DNA from 4 places in the Mesobacillus sp. AQ2 genome. Region 1 is predicted to be linked to each of the others. Evidence: riboswitches for the same ligand, from Rfam matches in the RefSeq annotation. Region 1 holds a riboswitch; each other region holds the start of a gene.

Evidence for each region. Region 1 has a riboswitch for thiamine pyrophosphate ahead of QNH36_RS14310 (YkoF family thiamine/hydroxymethylpyrimidine-binding protein). Riboswitches for the same ligand answer to the same signal wherever they lie in the genome.
Region 2: it holds a riboswitch for thiamine pyrophosphate, as region 1 does, so the genes downstream of both, QNH36_RS05430 (3-oxoacyl-ACP reductase) here and QNH36_RS14310 (YkoF family thiamine/hydroxymethylpyrimidine-binding protein) in region 1, are expected to answer to the same signal.
Region 3: it holds a riboswitch for thiamine pyrophosphate, as region 1 does, so the genes downstream of both, thiC (phosphomethylpyrimidine synthase ThiC) here and QNH36_RS14310 (YkoF family thiamine/hydroxymethylpyrimidine-binding protein) in region 1, are expected to answer to the same signal.
Region 4: it holds a riboswitch for thiamine pyrophosphate, as region 1 does, so the genes downstream of both, thiT (energy-coupled thiamine transporter ThiT) here and QNH36_RS14310 (YkoF family thiamine/hydroxymethylpyrimidine-binding protein) in region 1, are expected to answer to the same signal.

The regions. Positions count from the first base shown of each region.
Region 1 covers NZ_CP126080.1:2,849,181-2,854,306, forward strand. The annotation lists gene fdhF (formate dehydrogenase subunit alpha) at 1-1,138, opposite strand, end outside; gene QNH36_RS14285 (hypothetical protein) at 1,329-1,751, opposite strand; gene QNH36_RS14290 (hypothetical protein) at 1,930-2,088, shown strand; gene QNH36_RS14295 (hypothetical protein) at 2,131-2,373, opposite strand; gene QNH36_RS14300 (hypothetical protein) at 2,496-2,684, opposite strand; gene QNH36_RS14305 (hypothetical protein) at 2,905-3,153, shown strand; TPP riboswitch at 3,231-3,329, shown strand; gene QNH36_RS14310 (YkoF family thiamine/hydroxymethylpyrimidine-binding protein) at 3,430-4,032, shown strand; gene QNH36_RS14315 (ECF transporter S component) at 4,032-4,628, shown strand; gene QNH36_RS14320 (ABC transporter ATP-binding protein) at 4,612-5,126, shown strand, end outside.
Region 2 covers NZ_CP126080.1:1,094,276-1,099,401, forward strand. The annotation lists gene pepT (peptidase T) at 1-1,074, opposite strand, end outside; gene QNH36_RS05420 (DUF3951 domain-containing protein) at 1,208-1,345, shown strand; gene QNH36_RS05425 (hypothetical protein) at 1,338-1,493, shown strand; TPP riboswitch at 1,551-1,660, shown strand; gene QNH36_RS05430 (3-oxoacyl-ACP reductase) at 1,735-2,496, shown strand; gene thiM (hydroxyethylthiazole kinase) at 2,554-3,363, shown strand; gene thiD (bifunctional hydroxymethylpyrimidine kinase/phosphomethylpyrimidine kinase) at 3,363-4,211, shown strand; gene thiE (thiamine phosphate synthase) at 4,184-4,840, shown strand; gene thiW (energy coupling factor transporter S component ThiW) at 4,837-5,126, shown strand, end outside.
Region 3 covers NZ_CP126080.1:688,420-693,545, reverse strand. The annotation lists gene QNH36_RS03480 (hypothetical protein) at 520-651, opposite strand; gene thiC (phosphomethylpyrimidine synthase ThiC) at 910-2,655, opposite strand; TPP riboswitch at 2,826-2,940, opposite strand; gene QNH36_RS03470 (HAD family hydrolase) at 3,475-3,792, shown strand; gene QNH36_RS03465 (YdhK family protein) at 3,811-4,392, shown strand; gene QNH36_RS03460 (sensor histidine kinase) at 4,640-5,126, opposite strand, start outside.
Region 4 covers NZ_CP126080.1:1,287,361-1,292,486, reverse strand. The annotation lists gene feoB (ferrous iron transport protein B) at 1-1,584, opposite strand, end outside; gene QNH36_RS06400 (FeoA family protein) at 1,584-1,808, opposite strand; gene thiT (energy-coupled thiamine transporter ThiT) at 2,061-2,657, opposite strand; TPP riboswitch at 2,765-2,872, opposite strand; gene QNH36_RS06390 (histidine kinase N-terminal domain-containing protein) at 3,117-4,247, shown strand; gene QNH36_RS06385 (dicarboxylate/amino acid:cation symporter) at 4,487-5,126, opposite strand, start outside.

The sequences.
Region 1 (5,126 bases):
CGATTACTGACCTGGCAAGCTTCTGCATTAAATAAGACTCTTCATTTGTACATTTGGATGAAGTAATGAAGCCCAGGGAATCGGGGCCAAATTCATTCTTGATTTCAGTGAATTTCTTTGCCATCAGGTTCAATGCCTCTTCCCACTCGGCCTCCCTGAAGCTGTCGCCTTCACGGATGAGCGGCTTAGTCAGGCGTTCCTCACTATTGACAAAATCCCAGCCGAATTTACCTTTTATACAAGTAGAAATACCATTTGCAGGGGCCTCAACCTGTGGTTCAACCTTCAGGATTTCACGTCCTTTCGTCCATACATCGAAGCTGCATCCAACTCCACAGTAGGTGCAAACAGTCTTCGTCTTCTTGATTCTTGAGTCACGCATCTCCGATTCCATATCTGAAATCGCGAGAATGGATCCATATCCCGTTTCCACTCCCTTGGTAATCTCAATCATCGGGCGCAATGTTTCTTTCGCAATCCCTGTCAAGAAGCCCGCTTCACCTTCCATTCCTTTTTCCATCATTGCATTACAAGGGCAAACCGTTGAACAATGGCCGCAAGACACGCACGATGATTCATTGATTGGCACATCGTTGTCCCAAATGACTCTAGGACGGTCACGCTCCCAGTCAATCCTCAAGGTTTCGGTTACCTGTACGTCCTGGCAGGCTTCAACGCATCTGCCGCATAAAATGCACTGATCCGGATCATAACGATAGAAAGGGTTGGATTCATCCCTTTCATAGGGTTTCTGGTCAAAAGGGATGCTCTGGTGATTGATTTTCATTTCTTTGACTGTGTTATGTACCTCACAAGTCCCATTATTGTAGTCACAGACTGTACAGTACAGTTCATGGTTATAAAGGATTTTATCCATTGCCATTGTTTGTGCCTTCTTGACATCAGGCGCAACTGTGTCGATGATATCGCCGTTTTTAAGGACGGTCGAACACGATCTGACCATTTCCCCGTTCACTTCTACAATACAGGTATCACATGTCTCGATAGGTCCAAGGCTTGGATGAAAACATACATTTGGTACCTCAATCGAGCTGTCTGAAAGGTATTGAAGGATTGTTTGATTTCCGTCAGCCGTCACTTCGGCACCGTTGATAGTTACATTAATTTTGCCAGACAAAGCCTCATCTTCCTTTCTGTATATAAATCATTCCCCTTTCTCCTACCCTTTCAGGAATAAACATTAACCATTTTTATTGGTGTTTTTTAAAACACTGCCATGGCAATAATCTTTGCTCTTGCATACAAAAAGACTTTTCATTTAGAAAAGAAAAGGCTTCATTCTTATAAATCAACTTGCTCGTGTTGGCTTATAAAAACCTGCATGAGTCCTGTTCCGCTTCATCAGAGACGAGGAGATAAAAAGTTCTTCCCTCAGCTGTGATTTCCTTTGTAAAACCATAACGTTCCAATGCTTCGCAGTCGTTTTCTACTAAGATAGCTGACGAAAATAGCAATGCCTGCAAATGGAATAACATTATCTCCAATGCCTCCTTAAGCGAGTTATCAAGAGGAAGATCTTCCACTATAGATAGCCTTCCTCGGATGCCAAATGCTTCCTTAGCAAACTCGATTGTCTCTGTGAACCTCTCGGATATAGATGAAGCACTGCTAAGGATATCATTCCAATTATCGTCAAAAACGTAAGCCTGCCAAGATGATTCCTTAGAAGTTGCTAAAATCTCAATTTTAAGATAATGAACTTGATCATCATAATAATAAATGGCTTCCATTTGGGCTAACTCCTTTACTATTTTTGATATAGTCTTCCTCATCCGGCCAAGCTTGATTAAAGGTTTGTATAAATATTGGTATTGGGAAAATACTTTGAAAATAGAAATATGTTTGCATGATTTTTGCAGGTAAGGGAAATTAAACACTGAGAAGTTTAAAGTAAGGAGGATGAATCAAGTGAAAAGAGAGCAAAACAACATTATTAAATCTGAACAGGAACTTGAACATGATCAGCAGCACAGCATGGTGTGCAATGATCAGCTATTCTTCCAGGAATTAAGGATTGCGGCTGAAGAAGCAGAACGTGACCGAATTGAAAATGGGGAAAATGCATAATAAAAAAAAAGAGAAAGGCGATTTTGCCTTTCTCCGTCTTAATTAACTGATGAACCTATCTCTTTCTGCAGCTTCTTCTTCACGCTGAGCTTCACGGTCTTCATACCAAAATTTAATATGGGTCAAAATTGAGAAAACAAGGAAAAAATTCATTGTCCAGACACTGACAAACGGGGCGATCCCCCCAAAATCGATCGCTTCATAATTTTTTAGGACCATGACAATATATGATTCAATGAACACAAGGACAAAGCCGGCTACACCTGCAATTGCCATACGCATCATAATCAATAACCACCTTATCGTTTATTCAGATTATTTAAATAATACGACTAATTATTGATTAGCGCAACTATTTTGTTCAATATTTTGCCACATTTACTCATTGACAATTTGTCACACTGTTTTTATCTATTCAGCCTCTTCTGTTTGAGCATGATTTCATATGATTTTTCGATAATATCTGTCAAAACATCACCTTTGTAGATCCTGCCAATTTTCGTATTTTCCTGATAGTATTCTACAATTTCATCAAGCTTGTCCGAGGTCTCTTTGGATACCCTGACGTTTAACTGAATCCTTTGGGCTTCATTCATAATGCTGACTTCCCTCCAACTCCTTCAAAAACTTCTATCTATCTGCTAGCAATCTGATATTATGTAGATATATGTCGCTAACTATACTGCAACGACCTCTATTTTAGCATATTCCTTCAGTATAAAACACTATGTTGTTCCCGGAACCAGTTTCCGCCCCATCCGCAAGGGGTATCTTATAAATATATGCCTTTTAGAAGATAAAAGATGGAGATAATCTATGAAACTGACAATATGGTCATACACAAAAAGATATAATATTAAAGCTCAATTTGACAAGTATCCTAACTCCGTAGTTATTTTCCGCCAAATCAAAGATTATTACTTCGTTTATACTGTTAACTGGGCCATAAGTGATCCTTTGGTTACGAAAAGTGCATTAGAGGAAATGGAATTGCTTCTCAACAGTGAACTTGGTACTCTGGATGAATACCGCCTTAGAAAGGTTTTTCACCAGGATTATGAATGATTTATTTTTAAATAATTAACCATTTACAATTCCGGACAATTGCTTTAAGATAATTTTGGAAACAACAACTGCATAGATTTTTGCACTAGGGGAGCTTTTTGCTGAGAAGAACTTTGTTCTGACCCTTATTACTCGATCTGGATAATACCAGCGTGGGGAAGTGCGGGAGAAACTCATCGTTCCCCTTTTTTATAAGCGATAGTATTCGACTGCATCCATCACGCTGGATGCAGTTTTTGTTTTTCCGAGACTTAAAAAAAGGGAGTCGTTGAGAAAATGGAAAAGAATTTGTGCGGTACAAGCGAGATTACTGGGGCAAGATTTTCGATTTACCCCATGTCAGACAGATTCGTGGAAATAATCCTGTCAGCACTGAAAGAAGTAGACACAACAAAAGTATGGATGAAGACAGATGATATTAGCACCTGTGCACGCGGGCGGTCTGAACATGTATTTGATGTTGTTAAAGCAATCTTTTTAAATGCTTCAAAAGGCGGAGACCATGTAGTCCTGAATGCTACCTTTTCAAATGGATGCCCTGGCGATTCTGCAGGCGATACCTTGATGGCAGAAGACTCCATATTGCTAAATGAAAAACTCTCAAACAGCATCAGCCAGGAAGTTGCCTGCCAGTTCGCACTCTATCCACTGGGAATAGCGAATTATATGGAGGTAATCATGGATCAAATTAAGACCGTTGAGGAACAAGGTGTGTTCGGTGGCGGAGTGCATTATGCCTCCAGGCTTGATGGGGATGCGAACCAGGTATTCACTGGTTTAGAAAAAGCATTTGACGGAGCGAGGTCCAGTGATTCTTCCCATATTGTAATGACTGTAACCATGTCAGCAAATAGTCCTTCAAGAAAGGAGGCAAAATAATGATCGAAAATTGGAAACTTCGTGAAGTGATTGTGTTATCCGTCCTTGCAGTCGTTTTCGGTGTCGTGTACCTGCTTTTTTTACAGGTGGGAAATGTTCTGGTCGGGTTATTCGGTATGATAGGCTATGATTTGATTTTTGGTATTTGGTTCATTGTTTCAATCATCGCTGCCTATATCATCAGAAAGCCTGGAGCAGCTGTACTGTCAGAGACCATAGCGGCCATAATAGAAGTTATGCTTGGAAATGCCGTAGGACCAAGACTGATCCTTGCAGGTCTTATTCAGGGACTGGGAGCTGAAGCAGTCTTCGCCGCAACAAAATGGAAAAACTACTCAACATGGGTACTGATTACTGCAGGTATGGGATCTTCCATCACCAGTTTTGTCTGGGGATATTTTTTGGGAGGATTTTCTGCTTTATCCCCAGGCTATGTGGCAGCAATGTTTTTTGTAAGATTATTAAGCGGGGCACTGCTAGCCGGACTATCAGGCAAATACATAAGTGACAGCCTTGCCAGGACCGGGGCACTGAATAGCTTCCCTCTTGGAAAAGAAGCAAGAAAGGAAAAGCTTGCCGATGAGCGGCCAGCATAAGACTCCCTTGCTTGAAGTCTCCAATTTAAACTTCAAGTTTGAGGACGATTCCATACTTGAAAATATCTCTTTTAATATTAATGAAAATGAGAACATTTTTATACTTGGTCCAAGCGGTTCCGGGAAAAGCACCCTCGCTTATTGTCTAAATAATCTTTATCCAGACTCTATCGGCGGAATCAAAACTGGAAGCATCCAATATAAAGGCCTTGAGATCTCCTCGTTCGCTCCTGGAGAGATCAATCAAAAAATCGGTTTGGTCATGCAGGATCCAGATTCTCAATTCTGCATGCAGACAGTTGAAGAAGAATTAATCTTTATACTTGAGAACATCAGGCTTCCGAGAACCGAATTTGAACAAAGGATACGTAATGCTCTTGGACTGGTGGATATGCTTCCCATGAAGAAGCGTGTGATACAAAGCCTTTCAGGAGGACAAAAACAAAAGCTCGCGATTGCCTGTGCACTGGCTATGGAGCCAGAGATGCTAATCCTTGA
Region 2 (5,126 bases), 1.8 Mb from region 1:
AGTGCCGCCGCGGATTGGTTTGACGATTGGCTTGATGCCGAGGTTTTCCATTGCTTCATAGGCGATGTCGACAATTTCTTTTACTGGCTCGATTTTATCCTTCATGTTGTAGTACTGGTCGTTCATTTCAAGTTCAACCCGGGTTTCGCCGTATGTAAGCCTTAGTTCATTGGTGATTTTCTGCATCAATTCCTTGCGTGCCTGGAAGCTGTCACGGTCAAAATCACGGATGATGTAGCTCAGCGTCGTCTCCTCGACATCCCCATTAATCGAGCTCAGGTGGAAGAAGCCTTCATATCCTTCTGTATGCTCAGGCGCTTCTTCGGCAGGAAGCTTGCTGTTAAATTCCATCGCGATTTTGGCGGAGTTCACCATTTTGCCCTTTGCTGTTCCGGGGTGGACGTTCTTTCCTTTAAAAGTCACCTTGGCGCCGGCTGCGTTAAAGCTTTCATACTCCAGCTCGCCAAGCGGGCCGCCATCAACGGTGTAGGCGAATTTTGCATTGAATGCTTTTACATCAAACTTATGAGGGCCTCTGCCAATCTCTTCATCCGGGGTGAAAGCAACACGGATTTTACCATGCCTGATTTCAGGGTGCTTGATCAAATAAGCCATCGCCGTCATGATTTCGGCAATCCCTGCTTTGTTGTCAGCACCGAGAAGAGTCGTTCCATCGGTCGTAATCAATGTATGGCCTTTATATTGAGGCAGTTCAGGGAAATCCGCTGGCGACAGGATGATATTCTGCTCCTTATTCAGGATGATCTGATTGCCATCGAAGTCTTCGACAACCTGCGGGTTGACATTTTTGCCTGTAAAATCAGTTGCCGTATCGACGTGGGCAAGGAACCCGATCGTTGGGACTTCCTTATCGGTATTTGCAGGAAGTGTTGCCATCACATAACCGTTTTCATCAATCGTGACTTCCTCCATGCCAATCGATTTTAGTTCCTCGACAAGCATATTGGCAAGGGTGAGCTGGCCTTCGGTCGATGGAGTTTTCTCGCTGTTTTCATTGGACTGTGTGTCGATTTTGACATAAGAGGTGAATCTTTCGATTATCTCGTTTTTCATTGCTTTCATCTCCCATTCATATGTATATTTTCATATTAGCATAGATGATCAAGAAGACCATTTTAAAAAGAATGAAAATTCCATTTTTTGTATCATGTTTATTGTATAATGAAAGTAAAGGAGGCTGGACAGTATGGGGTATTTTTTCACGTTCATAGTGCTGTTTGTCGTGTTTTATCTGATTTTCAAGATAATCCGCTCCGGTAATTTGCCAAGCAATCATTACACTCCATTTGACGATTTAACCGAAGGGAAAAAGAAAGATGATTGATCTTGGCGTCATCATTGTTTTGCTGCTGTCACTCTGGTCGATAACGATTACACTGCAAAAATTAACTGCAAGTATCATCCAAAAGCAGGACCAGCAGCTTAGTCTACTGGAAGAAATCAAAGAAGAACTGAAAAATAGCAGAATATGAACTTTTTACTTTACATATATAGGAGATAAGGCTAGGATAAAGACAATTGAATATTCGATTTACTACTAGGGGTGCCCTGCTGCGGGCTGAGAGGAAGACGCTAAGTCTTTTAACCCTTCGGACCTGATCTGGGTAATACCAGCGTAGGAAAGTAGTGTGAGAGAAATTTTCTTACTTTGCTTTTAAGCCAGGTCCATTATATATGGATCTGGCTTTTTATATTTTAAGGAGGTTGACACAAATGGAGTTAAAAGATCAAGTAGTTTTAATAACTGGAGGAAGCCGTGGCCTTGGTGCAGAAACGGTCAAAGCTTTTGCAAGGGAAGGTGCAAAAGTTGTCATCAACTATTTTCAGAATGAAGAAAAGGCAAAGGCTCTGACAGAGACCATTGGCGAAAATGCCCTTGCTCTCAGGGCGGATGTGCGTGATCCTGCACAGGTCAAAAGCATGTTCAGGTTGGCAAAAGAACATTTTGGGACACCGATTACGACCATCGTCAATAATGCACTGGTCAATTTCAAGTTTGATCCTGTGGCGAATAAGGATGCTTTTGCAGTAGGCTGGGAGGATTACCAACAGCAGCTTGAAGGAGCTGTCCGCGGTTCATTGAATACCATCCAGGCGGGATTGCCAAATATGAAAGAAAAGAAGTTTGGCAGAATCATCAATATTGGCACGAACCTCTTCCAGAATCCGGTTGTCGCCTACCATGACTACACAACAAGCAAGGCTGCGCTGCTGGGATTCACAAGGAATATGGCGATTGATCTTGGAAAGTATGGCATTACCGTCAATATGGTTTCGGGAGGACTGCTAAAAATGACCGACGCAAGCTCAGCTACTTCTGAGGAAGTATTCCAGCTAATCGAATCGTCCACACCTCTTAGAAAAGTCACCGATCCCGCAGAAGTTGCAGACTCAATTTTGTTCTTCGCCTCACCATGGGCGCGTGCAGTTACCGGACAAAATATGGTCGTAGACGGCGGCCTGGTGATGGATTAAGGAGAAGGAATTGAGGTCGCAGATGGCGGTCTGAGGATGGATGAAGGAGGAATTGGAATGGAAAAACGAGAGATTGCTGGTTTGCTGGAGAAGGTCCGCAGAGAGAATCCACTTGTACATAACATCACGAATGTTGTGGTCACGAATTTTACGGCCAATGGGCTGCTGGCTCTTGGTGCATCTCCAGTGATGGCCTATGCACAAGAGGAAGTTGCCGAAATGGCAAGCATAGCGGGCAGCCTTGTGCTGAATATTGGTACGTTGAGGCCACAAGTCGTCGAATCCATGTCGATTGCCGGTAAAGCGGCAAATGAGCATGGAGTTCCAGTCATTCTTGATCCGGTTGGTGCCGGGGCGACTGCTTATCGCACGGAAACTGCAATAAGGCTGATGGACGAACTGGAGATTTCGGTCATCAGAGGAAATGCCGCGGAAATTGCCAATGTAGCAGGGGAAGTCTGGAACATACGGGGTGTTGACGCAGGGGATTCAGATGGGGATGTGATCGAGCTGGCAGAATCCGCTGCCCAAAAATTGAACACAATTGTGGCACTGACAGGGAAAGAAGACGTTATTACAGATGGGAAATCTACGTTTGTCGTCAGAAATGGACACCCAATCCTTACGAAGGTAACCGGTGCTGGATGTCTGCTGACCTCAGTAATCGGGGCATTCACAGCAGTGGAAAAGGATTTTTTGAAAGCAGCAACTGCTGCATTGAGCATTTACGGAGTGGCAGCCGAAGTTGCCGCTGACAAAAGTGCCTTGCAGGGACCAGGGAGTTTTCAAGTGGAGTTCCTGAACCAGCTCTACCATTTGGATGCTGAGGAAATCTACAATAAAAGTTCTTTCGAAAAATGGAGGTAATGAATATGAAAAAAGCACTGACAATCGCAGGATCTGACAGCGGCGGCGGAGCCGGAATCCAGGCTGACCTGAAGACATTCCAGGAACTGAAGGTATTTGGCACATCTGCCCTGACTGCTGTTACCGCGCAAAATACGCTTGGTGTCCAGGGAGTTTTTCCGATGAGCCCTGAGGCGGTAGGCGAACAGATCCAATCAGTCGGTGAGGACATTGGAGCGGATGCCCTGAAAACAGGAATGCTTTTTAACGCGGAAATCATACAAGCGGTCTCGGAAAAAATAAAGCAGTTCGGCTGGGATAAGGTTGTTGTCGATCCTGTCATGATTGCGAAGGGAGGAGCCTCATTGCTCCAGCAGGAGGCTGTATCGGCCCTGAAAAAACATTTGCTTCCGCTCTGTCACATCATCACCCCGAATATCCCCGAAGCCGAAGTGCTGACAGGCATGTCGATTCGCGGTACGGATGAAAAAAAGGAAGCGGCCAAACGAATCCATGCCCTTGGAGCGAAAAATGTAGTGATAAAAGGCGGCCATGATGAGGAAACAAACGAATCTATTGATGTCCTCTTTGACGGAAAGGAATTTGCTTACTTCTCCACTTCAAGGATTGAAACGAATAACACCCATGGAACAGGCTGTACTTTTTCTGCAGCTATCACAGCACAGCTTGCAAAAGGTTCTTCGGTCCATCAAGCGGTTTCGGTGGCTAAGGAGTTCATCCAGGCAGCCATTGCCAACCCGCTGATGATCGGAAATGGACATGGACATGGGCCGACTAATCACTGGGCCTACAATATGAAAAGAGAAAGCGGGGCCTCCTCATGTCAAGAATCAGTCCTGAAAAGATGAGAAGCTTGCTGAAGGTATATTTTATCGCCGGCAGCACGAATTGTTTACAGGATCCCGTTACTGTGCTTGAAGCAGCGATTCGCGGAGGGATCACGATTTTTCAATACCGTGAAAAAGGAGAAGGAAGTCTTTGTGATTTGGAAGAGCAGAAGCTTGGCAAAAGACTGCGAAAGATTTGCAAGGAGAACGACATCCCGTTCATTGTGAATGATGATATTGAATTGGCGTTGGAGCTTGATGCAGATGGTGTCCATATCGGCCAGGAAGATGAGGATGCCGCACAGGTCCGCAGAAAAATTGGCGATAGGATTCTTGGAGTTTCTGTACACAACCTGGAAGAAGCGGAAAAAGCAAAGCAAGCTGGGGCTGATTATTTCGGTGTCGGTCCGGTTTTTCCAACGGCGACAAAGACAGATACAAGAGCTGTCCAGGGAGCAGCCATGATTGAAGAATTAAAAGACTTTGGCGTACCGATTGTTGGAATCGGCGGGATCAATGCGGATAATGCAGAGCTTGTCATGACTGCCGGGGCTGATGGTGTATCTGTGATTACAGCGATCAGCCAGGCAGAAGACGTCAAGGAAGCTGCAGCAAGGTTAAGAGATAAGATCCAAGGAGGTAAAATATGAGATACACACAAAAGCTTACCCTCACCGCTATGATGATGGCGATTGGTACATTGACGAGCCAAATGCTGTTTATCCCGCTTGGAATCGTGAAGGCGTTTCCAGTGCAGCATTTCATCAATGTTTTGTCAGCTGTGCTGCTGGGACCCTATTACGCCGTTGCTCAGGCATTTGGCATTTCTTTGCTCAGGAATTTAATGGGCACCGGATCGGTCTTTGCGTTTCCTGGCAGCATGATCGGCGCTCTTCTGGCTGCATATCTGTATAAAAAGACGAAGAGAATGGAATT
Region 3 (5,126 bases), 2.2 Mb from region 1:
TATCCTTCTCTTTGTCCAAAGGGTTGCCCCCTTGTTTTAAAGAAGAAATTTCGGCTGTGCGAACCAACCGAGAGGCATCCGCCGAACGTTCGATAAACCTCTTCCTCGTCAACTAACCCACTCCCAGGGTTAGTCCAGGCGCTTTCACATTCTCAAACCTTCACAACCCACCTTTCTTTATATGATGTAAAAGAACATCTTAATACTACCCGATAGCCTGACTTCCTACAATGCAGTTCATTAATTCGTCAATTTTCATAATTCCTGGCACAGCCACTATAGAGTAGTGTGACAAGTTATGTCATCATACTCCTGCTCCCTAAGGCAGCAGGACTTAACCTACAGCTTCAACCATATAGAGTAAAATGAAGCTGGCAGACGTGAAAAGAAGATCATTTTCTTTTAGACAGAGGGACGGTTCTGTAGTCTCACACCCTTAAGTGTAATGTATTCCCCGACCCTCATTAAAGAAACATGATGTACAAAAATACCTGTGTAATTGACTCCGTTTCGAGTCGTCTACACAGGTTCTTTTTTGGATATTTCCGCGATTATGGTTTGATTCTTGCCGTTCCTTTTCGCTTGATACAAGCTGTCATCTGCTGCTTTGAAGAAGTTTTCCTTACCGAGGCCCAACACTAATCGTGACATTCACGCTGGCCCCAGTTTATGATTGAAACGCAACAGAGAAAGTGAAATGGCTCTTAATAGACAATTTATCCCCTTCGCATACGGAATTACTAATCAATTAAACCTGTAAAAAATGCTAAATGACCATTCCATGAGTTTGGGAAAAAGTTACCTGAACGATGTATTCATCGACTTAAAGGTGTGAAAATAGGCGCAAAAAGACGGACTTAAGAGATTACTAGATAAAAATAGAAAGCGGCTCGCCTTTTTAATCAGTTCTTATTGATAAAGCTTTCCTCCGGCTTTTTTAAATTCCTCTGCTTTTTCAACAAGTCCCCTCTTGATTGCGTCCTCCGGCTCTAGCTTATGCTCTTTTGCATAGTTCCGGATATCATGGGAGATTCTCATGCTGCAGAATTTAGGTCCGCACATAGAACAGAAGTGAGCAGTTTTTGCACCTTCAGCCGGCAATGTTTCGTCGTGGTATTCCAATGCGCGTTCAGGATCCAATGAAAGATTGAACTGATCTCTCCAACGGAATTCAAAACGGGCTTTCGACAGGGCATCGTCCCTTTTTTGCGCTCCAGGATGGCCCTTTGCCAGATCAGCGGCATGGGCGGCAATTTTGTAGGTGATCACACCCTCACGCACATCGTCTTTGTTCGGCAGTCCCAAATGTTCCTTTGGCGTTACGTAACAGAGCATAGCTGTACCGTACCAGCCGATCATCGCAGCTCCGATCGCAGATGTAATGTGGTCATATCCCGGCGCGATGTCAGTGGTTAGCGGTCCTAGTGTATAAAATGGAGCTTCCTGGCAAATCTCCAGCTGCTTATCCATGTTCTCCTTGATTAAATGCATCGGAACATGCCCGGGTCCCTCAACCATTACCTGTACATCATGCTTCCACGCAAGCTTCGTCAACTCCCCAAGTGTTTTGAGCTCAGCAAATTGGGCCTCGTCATTGGCATCAGCAATCGATCCCGGGCGCAAACCATCTCCCAGAGAGAAGGCCACATCATATGCCTTCATGATTTCGCAGATTTCTTCAAAGTGTGTATAAAGGAAGTTTTCTTTATGGTGATGAAGGCACCATTGTGCCATGATCGAACCGCCTCTTGAGACAATTCCGGTCAATCGTCTGGCAGTCAGCGGAACATACCGCAACAAGACGCCTGCATGGATGGTAAAGTAGTCAACCCCTTGCTCAGCTTGTTCAATCAGGGTATCTTTGAACACTTCCCAGCTAAGGTCCTCAGCAATGCCATTCACTTTTTCAAGCGCCTGGTAAATCGGAACAGTGCCAACCGGAACAGCTGAATTCCGGATAATCCATTCGCGTGTCGTATGAATGTTTTTTCCTGTAGACAAATCCATGATTGTATCTGCACCCCATCGGGTAGCCCACGTCATTTTTTCCACTTCTTCCTCAATGGACGAGGAGACGGCCGAGTTCCCAATGTTCGCATTTATTTTGACATGAAAGTTCCTGCCGATAATCATGGGTTCAGTCTCAGGATGATTGATATTGGAAGGAATGATGGCCCTGCCCCTTGCCACTTCAGATCTCACAAATTCCGGGTCCATATTCTCCCGTATCGCTATGAACTCCATCTCCGGCGTAATGATTCCCTTTTTGGCATAATGCAGCTGGGTAACATTCTTCCCTTCCTTCGCCCTCAATGGCTTACGCGATAGGTCCGGAAAAACCTTATCATTTGCCCGCGGGTCATGCTCACTTGAGTATCCATTGTCCTCGGGCTTTATTTTCCGGCCCTCATACGCTTCAACATCCCCTCGTCTCTGAATCCACCTGCTCCTCAGTGGAGGAAGACCCTTTCTAAGATCGGGTGTATAAGCAGGATCCGTATAGGGACCGCTCGTATCATATACGCGAACCGGCTCATTGGTTTCCTCTCCAAAAGATCCGCTGGTCGGACTTAATTCAATCTCTCGCATCGGAACCCTAATATCAGGCTGCGAGCCCTCCACATAGACTTTTTTGCTCCCAGAGAAGCTTGCCATAATCGAAATGCTGTCCTGGTTTAATGATTTTGCTGTTTTCACTGATCATCTCTCCCTTTTTTAAAATTGAGGGACGAGATCTGGCACCTGGGAAGTTCCCTAGTATGTAAAAAAGCCGGCCCACATAAAGATGGACCGGCTTTAACCGCGAATGTCTCTGCACAAAAAGACTGTGCACTTGTCAACTTCCCCACGCTGGTATGATCCAGATCAGGTCCAAAGAGTCAAGGAACTTTAACGCGTCCCTTTCTCAGCCCAAGCTATTGGGCACCCCTAGTTATTGCTATTCAGTTCCCTTCGAGTATACACAATACGAAAAATAAAGAAAAGTTTTTTAAGCAATAGAGTGCTTATTGCCTATATGGACAATAGAACACACTTTCAAGGAGTTTAGCTAAAGAAGCCCTTAGACAAATACCGACCAAATTCTCCCTCTTCCTTAGAGAGTACAAATAATTACATGAAATTCTATCATTATTCTAAAAACATGAAGACGATTAACACAGCTTCGTAAAGGCTGGTTGACTTATGTTATTAATCATTTTTAAAAAATCCCTCATTTCAAGTTCATACAGTACCTCTTCTGTTAGAAAGCCATATAAAAAATAAGTTTTACGATAGGGGTGTAGGGTATAAAAATATCGAATGCTTATCACGCGATTAGGACATTGTTTTCGGAAAAATAATGGTTAACTTTGATACTTCTGAAAGGAGGAACCACAATGGCATAAATGGCTATTTTGCGCAGCAGTTCTTGCGGGTATCATTACACTTGCCTATTGGGCTGCCACAGGTGATTTCGAATTTGCTTTGGAACGAATGGTTACTGTTTTAATTATCGCTTGCCCCCATGCACTTGGTTTGGCGGGTCCTTTAGTAACATCACGGTCAACCGCCATAGCAGCGAAAAAGGGATTGTTAATTCCTAATAGAGTGGCATCCGAAGGGACATATAAAGGAGTTCGGATTGTTTTTGATAACACGGGGACACTAACCGAGGGAAACTTCGGAGTAACAGATATTTTTCCTGTCCAGGGAATAAGTGAGGAAGAACTTTTAACCCTGGCATATTCAGTTGAAACCCAATCGAACCATCCTATTGCAAAGGGAATTGTATTGATTAAAAAATCCAAATAGAAGAAAGGATGATTTTTAATGAAATCCAATAAATTTTTGTCCATTATAATCACTCTGATTATGGCTCTCGTTTTATCTGCTTGTAACGGAAACAACAACACTTCAGCTCCACCTGAAAATAACGCAGATAAAAAAACGGAAGAATCCAATGAACATATGGAAATGGATCATTCAAGTTCAGGTGAGGTTCCCGAAGAACTAGAAGTTGCGGAAAATCCAACCTACCCGGTTGGGAGCCAAGCTGTCATGCACGCAAAACATATGAAGGGAATGGACGGGGCAGTTGCAACCATTGCAGGAGCCTATAATACAACAGTTTATTCGGTTTCCTATACTCCTACAAATGGTGGTGAACGCGTAGAGGACCATAAATGGGTCATTCATGAAGAAATTGAGAACGCAGGCAAAGAACCATTCAAGCCTGGCGATGAAGTCAAATTGAATGCAGACCATATGAAGGGGATGAATGGAGCCACTGCTGTAATTGATTCAGCCGAAGAAACAACGGTTTATATGGTAGATTTCAAAAATACTGAAACAGGTAAAGAAGTAAAAAACCATAAATGGGTCATAGAAAGTGAACTATCGCCGCAGAAATAAATTTTCAATAACAAAAAATCCCTCTCTTAATGGCCAGGTACTTTCCATTAAGAGGGGATTTTTTTACATATGCCTGAATCCAGGAAGTCCAACAACACGGGTGCATTCCTAAAAAAGGCAAAAAGGCATGAGATTAACGCATCTGCTCCGATAAATTATTGTAATCCTCCTGCAGCAAAAATAACTTTAATGCAGGCATGTGATTCTCCCTTCCAATACCACAATAAATGACACAGTATTGGGTTTCTTAGTTACTTGGCAACTCGATAATAAAAGTACTTCCTTCATGATCTTTACTATCTACTTTAATATGGCCATCATGCAGCTTGACAACAGTCCAGACAATCGAAAGCCCAAGTCCTGTTCCCTCGGTTGTCCTTGTTCTTGATGTATCTGCCCGATAAAAGCGATCAAAGATCCTCTCTATTTCTGTTTTGCTCAATCCTATTCCTGTATCTTCAAAGATTACTGCGATCATTTCCCCTTTTTCTTCAATCGATATGTCGATACTGCCGCCAGATTGATTATATTTGATGGCATTCGTCAATAAATTATCCCAAACAGTATTCAGGAGAGAAGGGTCTCCGTTGATTTCAATGTCTGGTAAGGTGTAGCTGAGCATAATATTTTTTTCATTTACCAGCCATTGATAATTTCGCAGCAATTCCTTAATTTGCTGGCCCACATTATAACGTCTTTTTTTCAATATATCCTCATTACGATCTAACGAGGCA
Region 4 (5,126 bases), 1.6 Mb from region 1:
CCAGATCAGGACAGAGCCTGCAAAGATGAAAGTACCGGCTTTTTTTACGAATCCTTTTCCCTTATCCCAAGTGCTTCTCCAAAGCGCTTTTGCCTGCGGCATTCTGTATGGAGGCAGCTCTATGACGAAAACGGAGGTTTCCCCTTTCAACAGTGTCTTTGAAAAGACCTTGGCCAGAATAAGGGCGATTGCCACCCCTAGTACATACAAACTAAGAACCACAGCGGCCTTATGCCCTGTAAAAAAAGCACCTACAAACAAAGCATATACAGGAAGCCTGGCTGAACATGACATCAGCGGCGTCAGCAGGATGGTCATTAATCTCTCTTTTGGTGTCTCAATCGTCCTTGCCGCCATGATGCCTGGCACATTGCAGCCGAAACCGATCATCAACGGGATGAATGCCTTCCCGTTGAGGCCTACAGATTCCATCAACCTGTCCATGACTAGCGCGACACGGGCCATATACCCTGAATCCTCGAGCAGGGAAATGAAAAAGAACAAAATGAAGATTTGTGGTACAAAGACAAGAACTCCACCTACCCCGGCCACAATTCCATCAAGCACAAGGTCTTTTATAAATGAGGATGCTCCTGCCCAGTTAAGTGCCGCCGCGATACCAGCTGTCACAGGTCCGGATAAGATTGTGTCCAGTTTATCTGAAAGCGGGAAGCCAAGCCAGTCAAAGGTAAGCATGAACATGATATACATCATGACCAGGAAGATCGGAATCCCGAGGAATTTATTCGTCACAATCATATCAACTTTCTCAGTCAATGGTATTTTTCCATTTTCCGGTCTCGTTGTAGCAGCAGATACAATTTTATCTATCGCTTCACTTCTTTTGCGATGTATTACCTGGTCCAGCGCTTGTTTGCTCCCTGATTGTTGTTGCTCTGTAACAATGATAGAGTCGACAAGTGATTCGATTTCTTCCGATGGCAAAAAGGCAGTCAAATAGTTTTTAACATAGGGATTCCCTTCAAACAATTGAATGGCCAGCCAGCGAACAGGAAATCGTGTCCTCCCATCCAATTTCAGCCCCAGCTGGAGGATTCCCTCCTCTATTGCTTTTCCATAATACACAAGATTTGTTTTGCCAGTTCCTGACGGTTCTCTTGTCGCAAGTTCAGCAAGTTCGTTACAGCCCTTTCCTGATCTTGCCACGACAGGAGCAACATGGACCCCTAATGATTTTGACAACTGTTCAATATCGACTTGTATGCCCCTGTTTTTTGCAACGTCAAGCATATTCAAACCAATAGTGATCGGGGCGCCATATTCCAGAAGCTGCAGGGTAAGGTGCAAATTACGCCTTAATTGCGACGCATCGAGGATATTCAAAAGTTTCTCGAACGAATCCTCCAGGAAAAAGTTCGTAACCACACCCTCATCCTTCGACAATGGATTGAGCGTATAGACTCCTGGTAAATCAATCAGCTGATCCTTTCCATTCTTGAAAAGGCCAACTTTCTTTTCGACCGTTACTCCGCTCCAGTTGCCAACATATTCATATGATCCTGTTAAGTTATTAAATAACGAAGTTTTTCCGGTATTCGGATTGCCGATAAGCGCTATGTTCATCATACTCGCTCCACTTCGATCCGTAATGCTTCCTTGCGGCGGATACCTATGCATTGGCCGCATGATTCAACCATGACCGGGCCGCCAAAAGGCAGAATGCATTTTATGCATACTTCCGATCCTTCAGAAATCCCGAAATCAAGCAATCTTCTTCTGACATATTTGTCAGTTCCAGCAATATTCATGATCCGGCCTTTTTCACCAGTCTTTAATTTTCCCAGCATAGCCATCACCTTTTTTCAGTTTGTTAGTTTTTTATATCTAATTGAGAATGATTATCTTTATTTAATCAGTTTCAGGTCACTTTCACTGTGACATAAATCACAAAACACACTTATAACATATGAGAATATGGAAAACTCCATAGAATTGACAATTTTTCCGAGTTTCAGTTTCACGCTCATCACATACCTTAACGGGTATATTATAAAGGTGAAAAAGGAGAGCTGAATGAATTGTCAGCTCTCCTTGATATATCACATTTTATTGCTTACAAGTGTCGATTTGACCATCCTTGATGGAGCATAGCCAATGACAAGAATAATGATAATTGCGCTTAAAATCATACTTGGAATCATATAGGTTCCGTTATAGATGAGTGAATACAGCCAAGCCGGCTGTCCTTCTGGCGCCCAAACTCCGAAAAAGACCCAGCCGGAAAAGAAATGGGCGATAAAGCGAAGCAGGCTTCCAAGGAAGGTCCCCGCGATGATCAATCCTATCCACCTCTTTTTATATCCATTCCTGATATTCTCTTGGATCTGTCTTGCAAAAATACCGGCAAACCCTAATACAGTGAAAGCCATCAAATAATCGATGATTCCCTGGACAGGATGGAATATTTGCGAGAATCCCAGGATGAATTGCAGTAGTCCCAGCAGAAGCCCTGTGATGGCTCCTCCCTTGATTCCCCAGCGAAATGCCATCAGGAAAACCGGTACCATCGCGATTGATACTGAACCGCCCTGCGGCCAGATTCGAGAAAATAAAAATCCCGAGAATAAATCCAACAAATAAGCCAGTGCGGAAAACACTGCCACTTCCACTAAAAATAATGTTTGTTTTTGCTTCATAACTGTTCCTCCTTCTTTCCAGAATGAGGTCCGTTTTCAACACGCCTTTTCTGCTTCAGAAACAAAAAAAGCAATCAGGGGATCGATATAGGATTCCCATGATTGCTTTCCTATCGCATCCACATTCCTTCGCTAGCATTAACTAACAGGTTCAAAGGGTAAGAACTCGGCCGCTCACTCTCAGCTGCTCTCTGGCAGCTCCCCTTGTGGTTATTATTTAGTTTCTACACTATGAATATACTACTTCTTCTTTCTTATCACAAGTTAAATATTATTTTTCCAATCCTTGTCGAATCAAAAAAGACAAATCTCACCTCAAGTTGCTAAAAATATCGGTCTTTTGTCACGTTTTTATCGATTCGACGCTATTCAGCGGATGTTCTCAATTTTCGACAAAGGGATTTCGAGCTGCACCTCGAATCTTTAATATCGAAAAGAAAAACTGGGGGACTTAATAAAATGCTGCCAATCACGGATAACCGTTTGCTTAGCTTCCTGACTAGTGAAAGGGAACAACTCATTGCCGACTGGGCTGTAAAAATCATCGTCTCGGAAGATGATCCATATAAAGAAAAAATAACCAAGAACGCTGAGAAAATGTATGAAATCATTCTCTCTGTTTTTTCCAAGACAAATGAAGAACTGGAGGACCACCTCCAAAAACTTGCCTTTATGGTAGGAGAAGAACGAGTTCGCGCAGACATCAATATTGGGGATTTTGTCTACAATGTCAATTCAGGACGATCTGTACTTTACAAGCACCTGCACAAAATGAATATGGAATGGGAAGATATGCAGGAGTCCATCAACCGAATCAATTACTGTTTTGATACCTTCCTGTATTACGCAGTATCTTACTACAATGAACAGAAAAACAAAATCATTGAGGAAAAAAACCAATTCATCGACTCCACCCATAAGGACCGGCTGACATTGCTCGGCCAGATGACGTCAAGTTTTATCCATGAATTCCGCAATCCGCTGACTTCTATCCAGGGATTTATCCAGCTGTTGAGATCCGAACACGAGGATATGAAGTATCTTGATATCATTTCCGGGGAGCTTGAACAACTCAATTTCCGGATCTCTCAATTTCTGCTTCTTTCTAAAAAAGAACTAATTGGAAAGGAAAAAAAACTTTTCTCATTAAACAGAATGATTGATGAGGTTTTAAATTTCCTTTATCCCAGCATCCTCGACACCAATGTACGGATTGCCAAGGAAGTAGCAGATGACATGGAATTGTATGGATATTCCGATGAAATCAGACAGGTCTTGATCAATATCATCTTTAATGCAATTGATGTGTTGAGCCAGTATCGTGCTGACCCTAAAATTGAAATCAAGGGATACTTCGTGAATGATACACATATAAAAATCGAGATTTCCAATAATGGACCGGTCATTCCCGACCAGTTGCTGAAGACGATTTTCGAGCCATTCGTCACAACAAAAACGCTCGGAACCGGCCTAGGGTTATTTGTCTGCCGGGAAATAATCGAGAAGCACAAAGGCATACTTGCATGCTCATCAGAGCCAGATAAAACTTCATTCATCATGCTTTTGCCATTAATAAGGATGGAGAACTAACATCACAAAAAGACCCTTGCCGGTGCCGGCAGGGTCTTTTATTTAGGCTCTTTTCTCAAACTTTGTTGCTATTGACTACTAAATTGGATTGAATGACCTAGTTTTCTTTATAAAATTCAAGCTTATTATGAGAAAAGAGCTTGCACACTTAAAAACGAACTGCAAAATTGCTTATAGCACGTTAAAATCGGCTTTAAGATTTTAACAACAATCTTTACGAAAACAGCCTTTATTTATTCTTAATATTCAAGTGTACGATTGTCCTCTGTACTTGTGATTCTTCTTTTCTCTTTTTGAACAACATGTTTTTTCTCCGTTTCAGCAACAATGACTGCACATGCTGCATCTCCTGTGATATTCACAGCTGTTCGCGCCATATCAAGAAGACGGTCAATTCCCAGGATCAACCCGATGCCTTCAACAGGCAGGCCGACAGACTGGAGAACCATTGCCAGCATGATCAAGCCTACGCCCGGCACACCTGCTGTTCCAATACTTGCAAGTACAGCCGTTAAAACGACTGTCAACAGCTCAGTCATTGAAAGGTCTACTCCATAAACCTGGGCAATAAAGACAGTCGCTACACCCTGCATGATTGCAGTTCCGTCCATATTGATCGTAGCGCCAAGCGGCTGGACAAAGCTTGAAACAGATTCAGGAACGCGAAGATTCTTCTGGGCAGTTTCCATTGATACAGGAAGCGTTGCGTTGCTGCTTGATGTACTGAACGCAACCCCCATAGCCGGAGAGAATCCTTTGAAGAACTTGAAAGGATTCATTTTCCCCAGGAAGTATACACTTGATCCATAAGTCATCACAGCATGGATTACTAAAGCAAGAACTACAACGAGCATGTATACACCCATAGCCTTGATAGCG